3 regions of the Pseudomonas sp. FP597 genome follow, and region 1 is predicted to be linked to each of the others. Evidence: riboswitches for the same ligand, from Rfam matches in the RefSeq annotation. Region 1 holds a riboswitch; each other region holds the start of a gene.

Evidence for each region. Region 1 has a riboswitch for cobalamin ahead of cobO (cob(I)yrinic acid a,c-diamide adenosyltransferase). Riboswitches for the same ligand answer to the same signal wherever they lie in the genome.
Region 2: linked by a shared signal. The riboswitch ahead of PSH66_RS20030 (ABC transporter substrate-binding protein) and the one ahead of cobO (cob(I)yrinic acid a,c-diamide adenosyltransferase) in region 1 are both predicted to bind cobalamin.
Region 3: linked by a shared signal. The riboswitch ahead of cobW (cobalamin biosynthesis protein CobW) and the one ahead of cobO (cob(I)yrinic acid a,c-diamide adenosyltransferase) in region 1 are both predicted to bind cobalamin.

The regions. Positions count from the first base shown of each region.
Region 1 covers NZ_CP117432.1:4,660,124-4,664,979, reverse strand. The annotation lists gene PSH66_RS21245 (C40 family peptidase) at 1-595, shown strand, start outside; gene PSH66_RS21240 (C40 family peptidase) at 740-1,279, shown strand; gene PSH66_RS21235 (sorbosone dehydrogenase family protein) at 1,362-2,675, opposite strand; cobalamin riboswitch at 2,775-3,021, shown strand; gene cobO (cob(I)yrinic acid a,c-diamide adenosyltransferase) at 3,099-3,710, shown strand; gene PSH66_RS21225 (cobyrinate a,c-diamide synthase) at 3,707-4,856, shown strand, end outside.
Region 2 covers NZ_CP117432.1:4,402,524-4,407,379, forward strand. The annotation lists gene PSH66_RS20020 (M4 family metallopeptidase) at 1-819, opposite strand, end outside; gene PSH66_RS20025 (DNA/RNA non-specific endonuclease) at 952-1,878, shown strand; cobalamin riboswitch at 1,916-2,110, shown strand; gene PSH66_RS20030 (ABC transporter substrate-binding protein) at 2,224-3,234, shown strand; gene PSH66_RS20035 (iron ABC transporter permease) at 3,231-4,235, shown strand; gene PSH66_RS20040 (ABC transporter ATP-binding protein) at 4,232-4,856, shown strand, end outside.
Region 3 covers NZ_CP117432.1:2,983,544-2,988,399, reverse strand. The annotation lists gene cobN (cobaltochelatase subunit CobN) at 1-389, opposite strand, end outside; gene cobW (cobalamin biosynthesis protein CobW) at 393-1,454, opposite strand; cobalamin riboswitch at 1,547-1,746, opposite strand; cobalamin riboswitch at 1,789-1,994, shown strand; gene PSH66_RS13925 (CbtB-domain containing protein) at 2,090-2,278, shown strand; gene PSH66_RS13920 (CbtA family protein) at 2,290-2,994, shown strand; gene PSH66_RS13915 (cobalamin biosynthesis protein) at 2,991-3,383, shown strand; gene cobM (precorrin-4 C(11)-methyltransferase) at 3,452-4,198, shown strand; gene nfuA (Fe-S biogenesis protein NfuA) at 4,565-4,856, opposite strand, start outside.

The sequences.
Region 1 (4,856 bases):
ACTCGTTACCCTGTTGTTTGGTTGCGCCTCCCACCCTCAACAGGTGGCTGAGCAGCAGAAGCCTCAACAACAGTCCCAGGCAAAATTCGTCGCTGCGCAGTCCGCTTCCGTTTATGAGGAAGAGCTGGCAACCGAGAAGGAATTGGCCGATTTCTCCGGCAACAAGCCTTATCAGTTGCCTGTTCTGGCCGACAGCATCCTTGAGCGCGGCATGTCCCTGATCGGTACCCGTTATCGTTTTGGCGGTACCTCTGAAGCCGGTTTCGATTGCAGCGGCTTTATCGGTTATCTGTTTCGCGAAGAAGCCGGCATGAACCTGCCACGCTCGACGCGCGAAATGATCAACGTGAATGCACCGTTGGTCGCACGAAACAACCTCAAGCCCGGTGATCTGCTTTTCTTCAGTACTGCAGGCCGTGGTCGCGTCAGTCACGCCGGTATCTACCTGGGTGACAACCAGTTTATTCACTCCAGCAGCCGTCGCAGTGGCGGTGTACGAGTCGACAACCTGGGTGACAGCTACTGGAGCAAAACCTTCATCGAAGCCAAGCGTGCACTCGCCATGGCCCCGACCACGGTTACCGCCAGCAAGTAAACTTAAAGTGATACTTGAAGTTTGACGTGTAAGCGCTAGAATCCCTGGACATTGTTGTAATCCGTTCGCGCGAGCTTTGCTTGCGCGTTCTGGTTTTCAGCGTTCGGCAGCGAAAGCCGCATCCAGTCCAGGATTGTTCTGCACATGTCGACCTCGGCCCGCCTGTTTCTATTAGTTTGCGCCGCGCTCCTCAGCGCCTGCGCCAGCCGCACACCGCCGCCCGCGCCTGTCGCGGTCAAGCCAAAGCCGGTGTTCAACTATTCCACCCAGAATTTTTCGCCTGCTGCCGAAGACGTACTCTTTCGCGCGCTGGGTCTGGTCGGCACGCCTTACCGCTGGGGCGGCAACACACCGGATTCCGGGTTTGATTGCAGCGGCCTGATTGGCTTCGTCTACCGTGATGCCGCCGGCATTTCCTTGCCGCGCACCACCCGTGAACTGATCGTGATGCGCGCCCAGGATGTGAGTGAGCAGAACCTGCAAACGGGTGACCTGCTGTTCTTCGCCACCGGCGGTGGTTCGCAGGTCAGCCATGCCGGCATCTACGTGGGCGAAGGCCGCTTCGTGCATGCGCCGCAAACCGGCGGCACGGTGAAGCTGGATACCCTGTCCAAGGCGTATTGGCAGAATGCCTACTTGAGCGCCAAGCGTGTATTGCCAGCAAACCTGGCACGAAATCCCTAAAAGCAGCGATAAGCTTCAAGTTGTAAGCTGCAAGAGGGTGCACCGCCACCTTGCAGCTCCTAGCTTGAAGCTTGCGGCTTCGCTACCTAGCGGCCCACACCCGCCATACTTTATTCCCCACATCATCGGCCACCAGCAAATCCCCTTGCTGATCAATCACCACGCCCACCGGGCGGCCCATGGCTTTCTCGTCTTTATCGAGGAACCCAGTCAGTACGTCCACCGGCTTGCCCTTAGGCTGGCCTGCCTCGAACGGCACGAAGATCACCTTGTAGCCACTGTGCGGCTTGCGATTCCACGAGCCATGCTGGCCGATGAACGCGCCGTTGCTGAACGGCGCCGGGAGTTTGCTGCCCTCGTCGAACGTCAGGCCCAAAGACGCGGTGTGAGGCCCGACCGCATAGTCCGGCGCGATTGCCTTGGCGACCAGGTCCAGGTTCTGCGGCGTGACGCGCACATCCACATGCTGGCCGTAATAGCTGAAGGGCCAGCCATAGAAACCGCCGTCCTTGACTGAGGTGATGTAGTCCGGCACCAGGTCGCTGCCGATCTCGTCGCGCTCATTCACTGCGGTCCACAGCTTGCCGCTCTGTGGTTCCCAGGCCATGCCGTTGGGATTGCGCAGGCCCGACGCGAAAATGCGGTGCTGGCCGCTGGCGCGATCCACTTCCCAAATAGCCGCGCGGCCTTGTTCCGCTTCAAGACCGTTTTCGCCGACGTTACTGTTGGAACCGACGCTCACATAGAGTTTGCTGCCGTCCTTGCTGGCGACCACGTTTTTGGTCCAATGGTGATTGATGCTACCGCCCGGCAGGTCGACCACCTTGGTCCCCAGTGCCTTGATCGCGGTTTCGCCCGCGTGGTACGGGAAGCGCAGCAGCTTGTCGGAGTCAGCCACATACAGGTCGTTGCCAACCAGCGTCATGCCGAACGGTGAATTGAGGTTTTCCAAGAACACCGTGCGCGTTTCGGCCACGCCGTCGTGGTCGGCATCGCGCAGCAACGTGATGCGGTTCGGGCTCGGCACACCCGCGCCGGCGCGGCCCATGACTTTTTCCATGACCCAGCCACGAATGCCCTTGGCATCATCGGGCTTGGGCGGCGCGTTGGTTTCAGCCACGAGCACATCGCCATTGGGCAACACATACAGCCAGCGCGGATGGTCCAGCCCTTCGGCAAATGCTGCTACCTGCGTTCCGGCTGCAGCGATGGGTTTGGCGCCCTCGGGCCAGCCAACGGCCGGGGCGATGTTGACGGTGGGGATCAATGTCTTGTTCGGCTCCGGTAATTGGGGTGACGGCCCTGTGCCGTCGGCGACCTGCAAGGTCGAAGTTTCTCCGCAGGCGACGAGGCTGCCTGCGAGCATCATCAGTAAGGCGAGTCTGGTTTTATGCATGATTTTCTCCGGTATACCTGTAAGGGTAGAGGAGTGCGGTGATGCGATGGTTCAAGTACACGGCCAGCTTTCATTGACGCTCCCCCATCAACCCACTAACCTTCGCCGCTTGTTCCAGGTGCTCTGTGACCCACGGGTCGACAGGGTGAAACAGGGAAGCCGGTGAGTGAGCGCGCTTGTACACAGCGCCGCCGCAATTCCGGCGCTGCCCCCGCAACGGTAAATGAGTCAAGACGCTGCCTTTTGCCACTGTATCGCTCGCGATATGGGAAGGCGCAGCGTCGGTCTGTTCGCTTCAGAACGCCGCTCATGAGCCCGGAGACCGGCCTGGATCAATCAACAGCATCACGGTGGGCGATGCTTGGCTGTTTGTGTTTCTTTTTCCTGCCCGCCGTTTTTGTCCAGCCCCAACGGAGAGCTGCCATGACCGATACCCCCGACCGCGACGAACGCCACCTGGCGCGCATGCTGCGCAAAAAAGCCGTGATCGACGAGCGCATCGCCAACTCTCCCAATGAATGCGGATTGCTGCTGGTGCTCACCGGCAACGGCAAGGGCAAGAGCAGCTCGGCGTTCGGCATGCTGGCCCGGGCCATGGGGCACGGCATGCAGTGCGGCGTGGTGCAGTTCATCAAGGGACGTAACAGTACCGGCGAAGAGCTGTTCTTCCGCCGTTTCCCCGAGCAGGTGCGCTTCCATGTCATGGGCGAGGGCTTTACGTGGGAAACCCAGGATCGCCAGCGCGACATCGCCGCCGCCGAGGCCGCCTGGGCCGTGTCGCGCCAATTGCTGCAAGACCCGTCCATTGGCCTGGTGGTACTGGACGAGCTGAATATCGCCCTCAAGCACGGCTACCTCGACCTCGACCAGGTCCTCAGTGACCTGCAGGCCCGCCCGCCGATGCAACACGTGGTGGTTACGGGGCGTGGCGCCAAGCCTGAATTGGTTGAAATGGGCGATACCGTCACCGAAATGGGCATGCTCAAGCACGCGTTCCAGGCCGGTATCAAGGCACAGAAGGGCGTCGAACTTTGAATCAGCCCCGTCAGTGCCCCGCCGTATTGATTGCCGCACCGGCATCCGGCCAGGGCAAGACCACCGTCACCGCCGCGCTCGCCCGTTTGCACCGCAACCTGGGGCGCAAGGTGCGCGTGTTCAAATGCGGCCCGGATTTCCTGGACCCGATGATCCACGAGCGCGCCAGCGGTGCGCCGGTGTATCAATTGGACATGTGGATGGTGGGCGAGCAGGAAAGTCGCCGCCTGCTGTGGGAAGCGGCGGGGGAGGCCGACCTGATCCTGATCGAAGGCGTGATGGGCCTGTTCGACGGCACGCCGTCCAGCGCCGACCTGGCGCGGCACTTCGGTGTGCCGGTGCTGGGTGTGATCGACGGCACCGCCATGGCCCAGACCTTTGGCGCGCTGGCGTTGGGCCTGGCGCGTTACCAGCCCGACTTGCCGTTCGCCGGCGTACTGGCCAACCGCGTCGGCACCTTGCGCCATGCGCAGTTGCTCGAAGGCAGCCTCACCGAAGGCCTGCGCTGGTACGGCGCGTTGTCCCGCGAGACCGGGATCGAACTGCCCAGCCGCCACCTGGGCCTGGTGCAGGCCAGTGAACTCAATGACCTCGATGTGCGCCTGGACGCCGCCGCCCAGGCCCTGGGCAGCAGTTGCGAAGTCGCGCTGCCACCGCCGGTGACCTTCGCCGCACCGCAGGTGATCGAGGCCGAGCCGTTGCTGGCCGGCGTGCGCATCGCGGTCGCTCGCGACGAAGCGTTCGCCTTCACCTACGGTGCCAGCCTCGATCTGTTACGGGCCATGGGCGCCGAGCTGAAGTTCTTTTCGCCTATCCACGATAGCCATTTGCCTGACACCGATAGCCTGTATTTGCCCGGTGGCTACCCGGAACTGCACCATCAAGCGCTGTCGGAAAATACCCCGATGCTCGCTGCGATCCGCGCCCATCACGCCGCCGGTAAGCCGCTGCTCGCAGAATGTGGTGGCATGCTCTATCTGCTGGATTCGCTCACCGATGTCGACGGCAGCCGCGCCGAACTGCTCGGCCTTTTACAGGGCGATGCGGTGATGCAAAAGAAACTTGCGGCCCTGGCTTTGCAAAGCGTCGAGTTGCCGGAAGGCGTGTTGCGTGGGCACACGTATCACCATTCCCTGACCAGCACCG
Region 2 (4,856 bases), 260 kb from region 1:
ATGCACGCCGCCATTGTCGTCGTAGGTCTGCACAAAATCATCCATGTGTCCGGGTTGAGGGTCCTTGCCCAGCAGCTTGTCATCGAACGCCGTACCGGGGGCCTGCATCGAACGCAGCGCGGTGCCTTTGATTTTCTGGGTAAACAGCCCTTTGCCGATCAACCAGTCGGCGTCTTCGGCCTTCTGCTGCAACGCGTGCTGCTTGATCAGTGAGCCGAACACATCCGACAGCGACTCGTTCAACGCGCCGGACTGGTTGAAATACATCAGCTTGGCCTCATCCTCGGTCACGCCATGGGCCAACTCATGACCAATCACGTCGAGGGCCACGGTGAAGCGGTTGAACAACTGCCCGTCGCCATCGCCAAACACCATCTGGGTCGAGTTCCAGAAGGCATTGTTGTAGTCCTTGCCAAAATGCACGGTGGCGTCCAGCGCCATGCCGGCATCGTCGATGGAGTTGCGGTCGAATACCTCGTCGAAAAAGTCGAAGGTCGCGCCCAGGCCGTCATAGGCTTCGTCGACCGCCGCATCACCACTGGCGGGCTGCCCCTCGCCGCGGATCAGTTTGCCGGGCAGGGTGTCGGTGCCGTCGGCGCTGTAGATTGAGCGGCGTTTGCCCGCTCCCATGGCCACGGCCATGTGGGCCGGGCCTCGGGCAGGCACGGCGAGCATGCGCAACGAGCGGAATGTGCTGTCCTTGGCCCGTGTGCGTAACGCAATTTCACGCTGGGCTTTATCACCGTGACGGGCGATCTGATCGAGCATGTACGGAGGAATCAGGCAAAAAATCGGATTGCGGTGGTGGCGAACACACATAAGCTGGCTCCATTCTGGCGTGTGGTGAACTCCGGATAACCGTTTCAGGATAGTCCGGCTGTCAGTGCCTGGCCTAAATTGTCATGAACCTATGTTGCAGTATGTTTATCTCAGGCCCGCAAGGAGCAGCCCATGCCCGCACGTAAAGTCAATGTCGACCTGTCCCACCGCCCCAGGCTCGCCGATCTGCGCCCGTTGATCGCGCCCTTTCCCACACTCCTGGAGGCCAGGGCCCCGACGCCGCGCACCACGCCGGCCAAGGACCTGCACAACCGCAGCGGTTACGCTGAAGACTTCCTCGGCAGTTTCGTGGTGCCATGGCCTACGGTCAACGAAACGTTGGCGGCTGACGTGCAACCACGGCTGGACTACACGCACTTTTCCATCACGATGTCACGCTCCCGACGACTGGCCCACTATGTGGGGGTCAACATCGACGGCGCACGGCATGTGGACATCGTGCGCAGCAACGACAGCTGGGCCTACGACGGCCGCCTGCCGCTCGACGCCCAAGTGGGCGAGGACCTCTACGCCGGCAACGGCCTGGACCGCGGCCATCTGGTACGGCGCCAGGACCCCAACTGGGGCGACGAGGCAACCACCGCCAACCTCGACACCTTCCATTTCACCAACTGCTCACCGCAGATGAGCGGCTTCAACCAGAAGACCTGGCTCGAACTCGAAGACTATCTCCTCGACAACACCCAGCGCTGGAAAGCCCGTGCCACGGTGTTCACCGGCCCGGTCTTCGCCGACGACGACCGCCTGTACCGTGGCGTCAAAATCCCCAAGGCATTCTGGAAAGTCGTCGCGTACCTGAGCGACGATGGCAAGCCTTCAGCCAGCGCCTACATGATCGACCAAAGCCGTGAACTGGGTCAGCTCGACCTGGTCTTCGGGCAGCTCAGAACCTACCAGCGCAGCGTGATCCAGATCGAAGGCTTGACCGGCATTCGCTTTGGCAACCTGGCCGATTACGACGGGTTCAGCAATGAAGAGCGCGCTACCGGGACGCGCATCGAAGCGCTGATCCGGGGGCCTGAAGATATTCGCGTGTGACCGGGCTCACTTCGACCTCCCGCTCCCGCGCCGAATCAACTACCATACCGCCGCCGGTTCCCCCACGGGACTAATAGGGAATTCGAAGCGCCGCCCGCGGCGCCAATCGAAACTGCCCCCGCAACTGTAGGTGCCGAGCCTGCTCCTCAACGCCACTGGACACCGTCCGGGAAGGCTGGAGCGAGGCGACGACGCATCAGTCAGGAGACCTGCCGGCCCAGCAACATCACTACCGGCGGGGTGTCCGGGAAGGACATCCTCGCCTGCCCGAGCGGCAGCGTTCGAGGGCGTATTTCCGAGCCGTACCTCCCCTGCTTCACGTACGGTTCACACGGAGATCGCCCCATGCTGCCACACGTTACCGCCCTGCTCACCGGGCTGGGCTTCTGTGCCCTGGCCCACGCGGCCCCCGCTCATTACCCGCTGACCGTCGAAAACTGCGGCAGCAGCGTCACCTTCCAGCAAGCCCCGACACGCAGCGTGACCATCGGCCAGGCCGCCACCGAAATGCTTTACGCCCTGGGCGTGGGCAACACCGTGGTCGGCACCTCGCTGTGGTTCAACAGCGTGCTGCCGCAGTTCAAGGCGCAAAACGACGGCATCGAACGCCTGGCTAACAACGAGCCAAGCTTTGAAGCGGTGATCGCCAAGCGCCCGCAACTGGTGGCCGCCGAGCTGGAATGGGTGGTCGGCCCGCAAGGCGTGGTCGGCACTCGCGAGCAATTCCATGAACTGAAGATTCCCACCTACGTGCTGCCCTCCGACTGCGAAGGCAAGGACAACCTGGTGGGCGCCGACGGCACGCGGCTGGAGCAGTTCCACATTGAGACAATCTACAAAAGCATCCACCAATTGGCGCAGATTTTCGACGTCCAGGATCGCGGCGAACAACTGAACGATGCACTCAAGGCGCGCCTGGCCAAGTCCGTCGCCACCGCGCAAGGCAAGGGCTTGAAACAGGCCAGCGCACTGGTGTGGTTCTCCAGCGCGGAGATGGCCAGCGACCCGTACGTGGCCGGCCACAAGGGCGTTCCCGAATTCATGCTCGACACCCTTGGTTTGCACAACGTGGTGCAATCGGATGAAGAGTGGCCCGCCGTCGGCTGGGAAACCCTCGCCAAGGCCAACCCGACCTTCCTGGTGATCGCCCGCATGGACCGCCGCCGCTACCCCGCCGACGACCATGAAAAGAAACTCGCCTTCCTGCGCAGCGACCCGGTCACGCGCAACATGGACGCGGTAAAAAACAACCGCATCATCATCCTCGACGCCCTGGCGCTGCAGGCCAGCCTGCGCACCTTTGATGGCCTTGAACAATTGGCCGGGGCCATCGACGGCTACGACCTGTCCAAATGATCCGTACCTTACTTGCCCTCGCGCTGCTGCTGGCCGCCGTCCTTGCCGGCGTGGCCATCGGCGAAACCGCCATCGAACCGCAGGTGGTGTTGCAGGTGCTGGCCAACAAACTGTGGAACGCCGGCTACGTGCTGGACCCCATCGACGAAGGCGTGGTGTGGAATTACCGCCTGACCCGCGCCCTGGTCGCCGCCGCCTGCGGTGCCGGGCTGGCCACCTGCGGGGTGATTTTGCAGTCATTGCTGCGCAACCCGTTGGCCGATCCGTACCTGCTGGGCATCAGCGCGGGCGCCTCGACCGGCGCGGTGCTGGTGGCGTTGATGGGCGTGGGCGGCGGCTTGATTTCGCTGTCGGCCGGCGCGTTTGTCGGGGCCATGGCGGCGTTTGCGCTGGTGATTCTGCTGACACGGGCCAGCGGTTCCCTGAGCGGCACCGGGCAGATCATCCTCGCGGGCATTGCCGGCTCGCAGCTGTTCAATGCGCTCACCGCGTTCCTGATCACCAAATCCGCCAGCTCGGAACAGGCGCGCGGCATCCTGTTCTGGCTGCTCGGCAACCTCAGCGGCGTGCGCTGGCCGTCGGTGTGGCTGGCGGTGCCGGTGGCGGTCGCGGGATTGGCCGTGTGCCTGTGGCACCGTCGCGCGCTGGATGCGTTCACCTTCGGCAGCGACTCGGCGGCGTCCCTCGGCATCCCGGTGCGCCGCGTGCAGTGTGTGCTGGTGGGCTGCGCCGCGCTGGTCACGGCGGTGATGGTGTCGATTGTCGGCTCCATCGGCTTTGTCGGCCTGGTGATCCCCCACGCCATGCGCCTGTTGCTCGGCACCGGGCACTCGCGCCTGCTGCCGGCCAGTGCGTTGGGCGGCGCGTTGTTCTTGATCGCCGCTGATGTGCTGTCGCGCACCTTGATCAAGGGCCAGGTGATTCCCGTCGGTGTAGTCACGGCCTTGGTCGGCGCGCCGGTGTTTGCATTGATCCTGATTGGCCGGAGAAATGCGCGATGACCGTGCTCAGTTGCACGGGCCTGGGCTTCAAGGTGCGTGACGCCGAGTTACTGCGCGATATCCACCTGCAGGTTCAACAGGGAGAAACCTTGGGGATTGTCGGGCCGAACGGCTCGGGCAAATCCACCCTGCTCAAATTGCTCGCCGGTTTGCGTGTGCCCGCCAGCGGCGAGGTGCGACTCGGCAGCCAACGCCTGGGCGACCTCACGCGCCGCACCATCGCGCAACAGTTGGCGGTGGTGGAGCAACAGGCCGACACCGACGACGCCATCCGCGTGTTCGACGCCGTGGCGCTGGGCCGCACACCGTGGCTGTCGGCGTTGAGCCCGTGGTCTGGCGAAGACGATACCATCGTGCGCCAGGCCCTGCACGACGTGGATGCCACCCACCTGAGCCAACGCGCCTGGCGCAGCCTCTCCGGCGGCGAACGCCAACGCGTGCACATCGCCCGCGCATTGGCGCAACGGCCGCAGATTCTGTTGTTGGATGAGCCGACCAACCATCTGGATATCCAGCATCAACTGGCGATTCTGAAAGGCGTGCAAGCGCTGCCGGTGACCACTTTGATTGCGCTGCACGACCTCAACCAGGCACTGACCTGCGATCGCCTCGCCGTGCTGG
Region 3 (4,856 bases), 1.7 Mb from region 1:
TTTACCGTGCTCAGGCCACTGAGTTCCGGGTCCGGGCGATCATCGCCCGGCACGAGGATCAGCGTGACGCCGCGTTCGGCCAGCTCCACCAGGCGCTCGATGCCATAGCGCCAATAACCGATACCGCCATGCAGCGAAAGCAGGATGACCTTGGCATGGCGTAGCACTTCGTCGACGTACAGGTCGACCGACGCGTGGTTCTGCACCTGCATCGGGTTGGCCAGGCGCAGGCTGGGGTAATCGTCGGGTAGCTGTTGCGCCGCTTCGGCCAGCAGCGCCAGGCTCGAATCGCCGCTGCACAGGATCACCAGTTCGGCAGGGGTCTGGCCAAGGTCGGCGATATTGTCGTCCGCGACGAAACCACCGGGCTGAGTCCTGAGCAGGTGCATGGGTTAAACGCTGAGCGCTGCGCGCAACTGCGCTTCAAGGCCGGCGGCATCCAGGTCCTGGCCGATCAGCACCAGGCGCGTGATGCGCGCCTCGTCAGCGCCCCAGGCACGGTCGAAGTGCTTGTCGAAACGCGTGCCCACGCCCTGGACCAGCAGACGCATCGGCTTGTTCGGGATCGCGGCGAAGCCTTTGACGCGCAGGATGCCGTGCTGCACCACCAGTTGGGTCAGCGCGTCGAGCAGCAAGGCTTCGTCGGCCTGCGGCAGGTCGATGGAGATCGAGTCAAAAGCGTCATGGTCGTGATCGTCTTCACCGTCGTGATGATGATCGTGATGGCTGTGGCGACCGTCGATGTGCTCTTCGGAGCCGGCACCCAGGCCGATCAGCACGTCCAGCGGAACGCGGCCACTGCTGGCTTCGATGACTTTCACCGCCGGCGGCAGCTCTTGGGCGACTTCCAGGCGCACGCGGGCCAGGTCTTCGCGGCTGATCAGGTCGGATTTATTGAGGATCACCAGGTCGGCGCTGGCCAACTGGTCGGCGAACAGCTCGTGCAAGGGCGACTCGTGATCCAGATTCGGGTCGAGCTTGCGCTGGGCGTCGACCTGGTCGGGGAACGCGGCGAAGGTACCGGCGGCCACGGCGGGGCTGTCGACCACGGTGATCACCGCGTCAACCGTGCAGGCGCTGCGGATTTCCGGCCACTGGAAGGCTTGCACCAACGGTTTTGGCAGCGCCAGGCCCGAGGTTTCGATGAGGATATGGTCGAGGTCGCCGCGACGGGCCACCAGCTCACGCATCACCGGGAAGAATTCTTCCTGCACGGTGCAGCACAGGCAGCCGTTGGCCAGTTCGTAGACACGACCGTTGGCTTCTTCCTCGGTGCAACCGATAGAGCACTGCTTGAGGATTTCACCGTCGATGCCCAGCTCGCCGAACTCGTTGACGATCACGGCGATGCGACGGCCCTGGGCATTGTCGAGCATATGGCGCAGCAAGGTGGTTTTGCCCGACCCGAGGAAGCCGGTAACGATGGTGACGGGAAGTTTGGCCAGTGTTTTCATCGGATGCCCTTGAGGGCGGGCATACGGGACGATAAGCCCTGCGACGGCGCGCAGCAGCGGATTTCGTCACCGGATCACCCCGCCCGGTTGAAGTGGAAAATCGGTTGCGAGGCAGGTCTCCTGGCTAGGGGCATGCGGGCCATCAGGCCGGCGCCGGCTGCGCCTTCCCGCCTGATGGGCAGTGGCATGGCAGTCGGTAAACCCTTCACAGTTGCGGGGGCAGCCACGGATTGAACCGTGTTCCCTTCTTAGCTTCGGCCTGGGCCGAAGAACCTCGCAGGATGCAAGGCTACAGGTGCTCGGTCAATTTGACTACCGTCGCTCTGCATGCTTTCCTACAGGCCTTGTTTCGGGTGCCCTTCACAGGGTGAAACGGGAAACCGGTGCGTCATCGACAGATGGCCAGTCCGGTGCTGCCCCCGCAACGGTAAGCGAGCGAAGCGTCAGATCCACTGTGTCGGTATGGCATGGGAAGGCGATGCTTTATAGACCCAGAGTCCCTCGCGAGCCCGGAGACCGGCCCGAAAAATCAGATAACAAACCCGCGGTGGGCGGGCGCTGTTCAAAACCCTGCGTGCCCGGCTCGCGGGGTTTTCATGCGCTCGTTTCACCCTGACACCTGAAAGGGACGCGCCATGTCGATCATCAGCAGCACCTCAGCTACCGCCAGCAGTACCACTACCCTCAGCCAACGTCTGACCGCCGCCATCGGCGCGTCGATCCTCGGCGCGTGCCTGGTGTATTTCGCCGGCTTCTCGCACATCGAGGCGGTGCACAACGCCGCCCACGATACCCGCCACAGCGCCGCGTTCCCGTGCCACTGAGGCCTGCCGAGATGATCAAGCGTATTGCGCAAACCGCAGGATTCACTGGCCTTTTGGCCGCCCTGCTGCTGACCCTGCTGCAAAGTTTCTGGGTCGCCCCGCTGATTCTGCAGGCGGAAACCTTTGAGCACGCCCCGGCAACCGCCGAAGTAGCCCACGAACACGGCGCCGGCGCCGCTGCCCACAGCCACGACGCCGAAGCCTGGTCGCCGGAAGACGGCTGGCAGCGCGTGCTGTCCACCACCGGCGGCAATCTGGTGGTCGCCGTCGGTTTTGCGCTGATGCTGGCAGGCTTGTACACCCTGCGCGCACCCACCCGCACCGCCCAGGGCCTGCTCTGGGGCCTGGCCGGTTATGCGACCTTTGTGCTGGCGCCCACCCTCGGCCTGCCGCCGGAATTGCCGGGCACTGCCGCCGCCGAGCTGGCGCTGCGCCAGACCTGGTGGATCGGCACCGCCGCGTCTACCGCTGTCGGAATTGCACTGATCGTGTTCGGCCGCCATTGGCTGCTCAAAGTGCTGGGCGCGGCCATCCTGGCAGTGCCGCACGTGATCGGCGCGCCCCAACCGCAAGTGCACTCGATGCTGGCGCCAGAAGCGCTGGAGGCTCAATTCAAGATCGCTTCGCAGTTGACCAACATGGCGTTCTGGCTGGCACTGGGCCTGATCAGCGCCTGGCTGTTCCGGCGCAACCGCGATGATCACTACTCGGCATGACCTGCGTCGTCGGCCTGGGCTGCCAGCGCGGTTGTGAGGTTTACACCCTGCTGGCGCTGTTTGATGCCGCCCTCGCCGAGGGCGGCATCGATCGCCAGCGCATCACCGCACTGGCCAGCCTCGATCGCAAACAGGATGAGCCCGGTTTGCTCGACCTGGCGCGGTTGCTCAAGCTGCCCTTGCAGTGTTTCAGTGCCACGCAGTTGGCTGTTTATGAAGACCGTCTCAGCCACAAATCGGCGGTCGCATTTGCCCATACGGGCTGCTACGGCATCGCCGAAAGTGCCGCGCTGGCGCTTGCCGAACAGCTCACCAATGCCCCGGCCCGCCTGTTGATCACCCGCAAAAAAAACGCCCAGGCCACCTTTGCATTGGCCTGCGGCGACTAAACGCTCGATAATCGCCCTTCCCGATCATGAACAACCTTCATGCTCGCCGCTTGTCACAGGATTTGCGTATGACCGTCTACTTCATCGGCGCCGGCCCCGGCGACCCGGAATTGATCACCGTCAAAGGCCAGCGCCTGATTCGCCAGTGCCCGGTGATCATTTATGCCGGCTCGTTGGTGCCTGCGGCGGTGCTGGTAGGCCATCAGGCGCAGCAAGTGGTCAACAGCGCCGAATTGCACCTGGAACAGATCATCGACCTGATCAAGGCTGCCCACGCCAAAGGCCTGGACGTGGCCCGCGTACATTCCGGCGATCCCAGCCTGTATGGAGCGATTGGCGAGCAGATCCGGTATTTGCGCGAAGCGGGCATCCCGTTCCAGATCATCCCCGGCGTCACGGCGGTAGCCGCCTGCGCCGCCTTGCTGGAGACCGAACTGACCCTGCCGGATATCGCTCAGAGCGTGATCCTCACGCGCTACGCCGATAAAACCAGCATGCCGGCAGGCGAGGATTTCGACAGCCTGGCGCGTCACGGCACGACCATGGCGATTCACCTGGGGGTCAATCATCTGGAAAGGATCGTCGCCGATCTGCTGCCGCACTATGGCGCGGACTGCCCGATTGCAGTGGTGCACCGAGCGACGTGGCCGGATCAGGATTGGGTGGTGGGAACACTCAGTGATATTGCCGAGAAGGTGGCGGCCAAGGGGTTCAGGCGTACGGCGCTGATCGTGGTGGGACGGGTGCTGGCAAACGACGGTTTCAGTGAATCGTCGCTGTATCGGGCCGGGCATGCGCACCTCTATCGGCCTTGATATCTCACCTTACAAATTAACAGCAACACACTGATTTAACTGAACAAACACAAAAAAATGCGGGAGGGGCTTGCCCGCAATGGCCATAGGTATCTACACAATTTTAAAAGCTCAAAATCCTCCCTGTGGTGAGCGGGACAAGCCCGCTCACCACAACAGCCCATTCGCCCTAGTTTTTTTCGCTCACCGGAAGTTGTGTAGATACCTATGCCCTGATGGCGGTGCATCAGCCTACTCATAAGCCGACTGCAAGCCCCCTCCCACACTTAATCTTCTTTGTTAGAGATACTTCGCAATACCCTGAATTTAAAGCATAAAAAACGGCGCTCACGGGGCACCGTTTTTTATATGCAGTGAACACCTTACTCAGTAGTAGGCGTTTTCTTTCTGCGTGTGGTCGGTCACGTCACGTACGCCCTTGAGCTCCGGAATACGCTCCAGCAGGGTGCGCTCGATGCCTTCGCGCAGGGTCACGTCCGCCTGGCCGCAGCCCTGGCAGCCGCCGCCGAACTTGAGCACGGCGATACCGTCCTCGACTACGTCGATCAGGCTCACCTGGCCGCCATGGCTGGCCAGACCCGGGTTGATCTCGGTTTGCAGGTAGTAGTTGATGCGCTCGTTGACCGGGCTGTCGGCGTTGACATTCGGCACCTTGGCG